Regions from separate parts of the Streptomyces sp. NPDC006552 genome, predicted to be linked through region 1. Evidence: riboswitches for the same ligand, from Rfam matches in the RefSeq annotation. Region 1 holds a riboswitch; the other holds the start of a gene.
What was found. A riboswitch is a leader RNA that binds a small molecule or an ion and turns the genes downstream of it on or off. The one in region 1 is predicted to bind cyclic di-AMP.
Positions count from the first base shown of each region.

Region 2: linked by a shared signal. The riboswitch ahead of ABZY33_RS00165 (NlpC/P60 family protein) and the one ahead of ABZY33_RS03055 (LysM peptidoglycan-binding domain-containing M23 family metallopeptidase) in region 1 are both predicted to bind cyclic di-AMP.

Region 1 covers NZ_JBEXOS010000003.1:124,273-126,467, forward strand. Annotated here, with positions in the region: gene ABZY33_RS03050 (SGNH/GDSL hydrolase family protein) at 1-115, opposite strand, end outside; gene ABZY33_RS03055 (LysM peptidoglycan-binding domain-containing M23 family metallopeptidase) at 238-987, opposite strand; cyclic di-AMP (ydaO/yuaA leader) riboswitch at 993-1,158, opposite strand; gene ABZY33_RS03060 (tyrosine-protein phosphatase) at 1,543-2,195, shown strand, end outside.
Region 2 covers NZ_JBEXOS010000001.1:41,016-43,210, forward strand. Annotated here, with positions in the region: gene ABZY33_RS00165 (NlpC/P60 family protein) at 1-1,112, opposite strand, end outside; cyclic di-AMP (ydaO/yuaA leader) riboswitch at 1,155-1,326, opposite strand; gene pcrA (DNA helicase PcrA) at 1,599-2,195, shown strand, end outside.

The sequences.
Region 1 (2,195 bases):
AGCCTACGTAACTGCCGTCGGGTCCGGGGTCCCCGACGCCTTCGGTGAAGCTGTCCCCCACCGCCGCGTAGGACCGAATCGTGCCGCTGCCGAGTGATCTCGATTCGTTTGCCACGACCACACATCTTTCACCTCGGCGTGTGACCTACGCCAACGTAACCAGGGGTTGACGTGGGGTGAGAAAACGCACGCGGCGCCCGGGGAATAACCCCGGGCGCCGCAAGGATCGCGCGTGGCTCAGAGGGTGACGCCGTGGTCGCGCAGGTACGTCAGCGGGTCGATGTCGGAGCCGTACTGCGGCGAGGTGCGGATCTCGAAGTGCAGGTGCGGTCCGGTGACGTTGCCGGTGGCCCCGGAGAGGCCGATCTGCTGGCCGGCGGTGACGGTCTGCCCGGCCGAGACGCCGATCGAGGACAGGTGGGCGTACTGCGAGTAGTCGCCGTCGGCGTGCTTGATGACGACCTCGTTGCCGTAGCTGCCGTCCCAGCCGGCGGAGACGACGGTGCCGGCGCCGACGGCCTTGACGGCGGTACCGGTGGAGACCACGAAGTCGGTGCCGGTGTGGTAGCCGCTGGACCACGAGGAGCCGGAGGCGTGGTACGCCGTGCCGACGGGTCCGTCGACCGGCTTCACGTAGTCGGCGGTGGCGGTGCTCGTCGTGGTGGCGGCAGCCGGGGCCGCGCCCTCGAGCGTGAGCTGCTGGCCGGGCTTGATGAGGCCCGCGTCGGCGCCGACGACCTTCTTGTTGGCCTCGTACAGCTTCTGCCAGCCGCCGTCGACGTGCTGCGCGGCGGCGATCTTCGCGAGCGTGTCACCGGCCTTGACCGTGTACGTCGTGGCGGCCGGGGCGGCGTCGCCGGTCGCCGCGTGGGCGCCGGTGGCGCCGATCAGCGGCAGGGCGAGCGCGGCCCCGCCGGCCGAGGCGACGGCGGCGGCGCGGGTGAGGCGCTGGGTCGTGGAACGGCGGTGCTTTCCCTTGGCGGGCATGGCGCTTTTCCTCTCCGTCGCCTACGAGGTGAGCTGTCGGGTTCGGGCTGGAGCTGCCCGGCCGGACCCGCGGACGGATTCGGCTTCACCCCTAGCCGCATGGGGAATTCCCGGCGGCGTCCTGCCTGTGGGTCCCCCGTTCCTGCCGTCACGGGTCGTCATGGTGGGAATCCGGGCGGCGGCAGGATTAGGCGTTCCGTCCGGATGGAAGGGCGACAGTAAGCCGGTCGACAAGACGGCGACAAGCGCCGAATTCACCGGCGGGGTTGCTTTCTTGATCGTCCGGGAGTTCGCCGTGTCACCCTGCGTGGATAACGGCGCTTTGCCCAGCCCTTACCTTCCGGGAATTTCCGCCGCGAGAATTCGGGACGGCCGCTACGGGCCGTCACGGTTATGAGCCTGCTCACGCGAACCACCCAATGCCCTTTTATTTATGGATGGTTATTAATAAAAGGTCCGAAACGGACAGAAGGTTGCCTCGGGAACTCATGTCGTATCGTCAGGACCGCGTTCGCCGGCGAGGAACGCCGGTGACCCGATCGCGAGGAGCCCCCTGTGACGCAGCACGTCCCGTCCACCGAGCCCGAGCTGTCCGGAGTGCGCAACTTCCGTGACGTGGGCGGTCTGCCGACCGTGGACGGCCGGCGCGTGCGCCCGGGTGTGCTCTTCCGCAGCGGCCACCTCGCCCACGCCACCGCCGAGGACGCCGCGTTCCTCGCGGGGCTCGGCCTGCACACGGTCTTCGACTTCCGCAACGCCGCCGACCAGCGCCTGGAGGGCGCCGACGTCGCCCTGCCCGGGACGCGCAACGTGAACCTGCCGCTGACCGACCCGGCGGACGGCGCCGAGTTCTGGCAGATGGTCCGCGACGGTGACATAGACCAGCTGCGCGCCCTGCTCTCCCAGGGCCGCGCGGCGAACCGCATGATCACGTCGTACCGCGCGATCATCTCGCGGCGCACCGCGGAGCACAGCCGCGTCCTGCACGCGCTCGCCGAGGACAGCACGCCCGCCCTCATGCACTGCGCGGCCGGCAAGGACCGCGCGGGCCTGTCGATCGCGGTGACGCTGCTCGCCGTCGGCGTGGAGCGCGACGCCATCGAGGCGGACTACCTGGCGTCGAACGCCACGCACCGCCGCTACAAGGTGCGCCGCACCTCCACCTCGGGCGACGCCTACGCCCCCGAGGTCATGGAGCTGCTCAGCCC
Region 2 (2,195 bases), on a different contig from region 1:
GTGCCGTCGTAGTAGATGGACTCCTCGCGGACGGACGCGCCCGGCTTCGGCGCGTGGATCATCATGCCGTCGCCGAGGTACAGGCCGACGTGGCTGATGTCGTCGTAGAAGAACACCAGGTCGCCCGGTTGGATCGACGAGAGCGGGATCGTCGTGCCGGCCTCCACCTGGTCCCACGTGGTGCGCGGCAAGGTGATGCCGGCCGCCTTCCAGGCCGCCTGGGTCAGGCCCGAGCAGTCGTAGGAGTCCGGACCCGTGGCGCCCCACACGTACGGCTTGCCCTCCTGGGACTTGGCGTAGGCGAGCGCCCTGGCGGCCTTGGCCGCGTATCCGGAGGAGCCGCCGGCCGGCGCCTCCGTGGTACCGCCGCCGGACGAGCCGGAGCCGGCCTGCTGCCCGGCGCTCTCCTCGGCCGCCTGCTGCTTCTCCTCCTCCGCCTTCTGCCGGGCGGCGAGATCGGCGGCCTTCTTGCGGGCCGCCGCTTCCTTCTTCTTCTCGATCGCCGCGAGCCGCCGCTTCTCCTCGGCGGTCAGCTTCGACAGCAGCCGGCGGGCGTCGGCCAGCTTCGTCTGCACGCTCTGCTTGGAGGTCTTCAGGTCGGTCTGCGAGGACGTGAGCTGCTGGAGGCTCTCCTGCGCCTCGGTGCGCTTCTTCGCGGTGCTGAGCTGCTGCTTCTGGTAGTCGTCGACCGCGTGCTTCTGGTCGGCGGTCATGCGGCTCATCAGCCGGTTCTGCGCGAAGTAGTCCTCGGGGTCGTCCGCGAGGAACATCGTCGCCGTGTCGCCGATCCCGCCCGAACGGTACTGCTGGGCGGCGAACCGGCCCAGCTCCTGGCGGGCCGAGTTCAGCTTCTCGGTGCGCTGCGCGATGTCGTCGAGGAGGCGGTCGACCTGCTTCTTCTTGCCGTCGGTCTGCTCCTTGGCGGAGTTGTACTTCTGCGTGGCGACCTCAGCCTGCCGGTACAGGCTGTCGACCTTCTTCTGCACCTCTGCCAGGTTCGGCCGGTCCGGCCGGGCGGGGGCCGCCTGGGCGCTCTGCGAGAGGAGGGCCACCGAGGTGAGGGCGACGGTCGTGATCCCGACCGCGGGGGTGGTGCGAAGGCCGCCGGTCATCCGGGACCGGGCACGCGGCTTGCGGTGCGACGCCAAGGAGGCGACTCCTTCCGTGGTCCGCCTACCGGGTTAGCTGACGGGTTCGGGCGTACGGAAGGCTGCCCTACGGCCGCCGCCCCTCGTGCTGACGGGCGGCTGCGCCGACTCACCCCAAGTTCTCGGTGGGTCCCCGGTTCCCTGCCTCACGGCGTACGGGACTCGGCGGGGGCTGCTCGTTCGCCGCGGTGTTCGCGGCGGGGGGACGGGCCGCCCGCGCAGCACCGTAGCCAACTCGTGTCGCCGCTGTGAAGGTTGCTGGTCGATATGCCCGATACATTTTCGTGACCTTGGCGACACCGGGCAGTTGTCGCACCCATCGCGTCCGCTCGGTCACTGTGGGTGCGCCCTTCGGTCCCTCGGCCGGGAGACGCCGCTGACCTGCCGATATGGGCAGTGTGGGGAAGGTGGGGGCGGGGTGTCGGTGCGGCCGCCTAGACTCGTGAGGCGATGAGCAGCCTCTTTGACGACAGCTTCCTGGCGGGCCTCCAGAACCGGACCGAGGGCCCCCCGCCGCCGCCCGACAGCGAGCACGACGGACCGGAGCCCGAGCCGATCCCGGACGACCTGTTCGGCGGGAAGTTCGACGTGCCTCCGGCCCGGGACGCCTACTACCGCGGCGGCGCGCCCCGCCCCGCCCTGGACCCGGCGGCCCTGCTCGACGGGCTGAACGAGAACCAGCGGGCGGCCGTCGTGCACGGCGGCTCCCCGCTGCTCATCGTCGCGGGCGCCGGCTCCGGCAAGACCCGCGTCCTCACCCACCGCATCGCCTACCTGCTGGCCGAGCGCGGCGTCCACCCCGGCCAGATCCTCGCGATCACCTTCACGAACAAGGCCGCGGGCGAGATGAAGGAGCGCGTCGAGGCCCTGGTGGGCCCGCGGGCGAACGCGATGTGGGTCTCCACCTTCCACAGCGCGTGCGTGCGCATCCTGCGCCGCGAGTCCAAGAAGCTCGGGTTCACCTCGTCGTTCTCGATCTACGACGCGGCCGACAGCAAGCGGCTCATGGCCCTGGTCTGCCGCGACCTGGACCTGGACCCGAAGAAG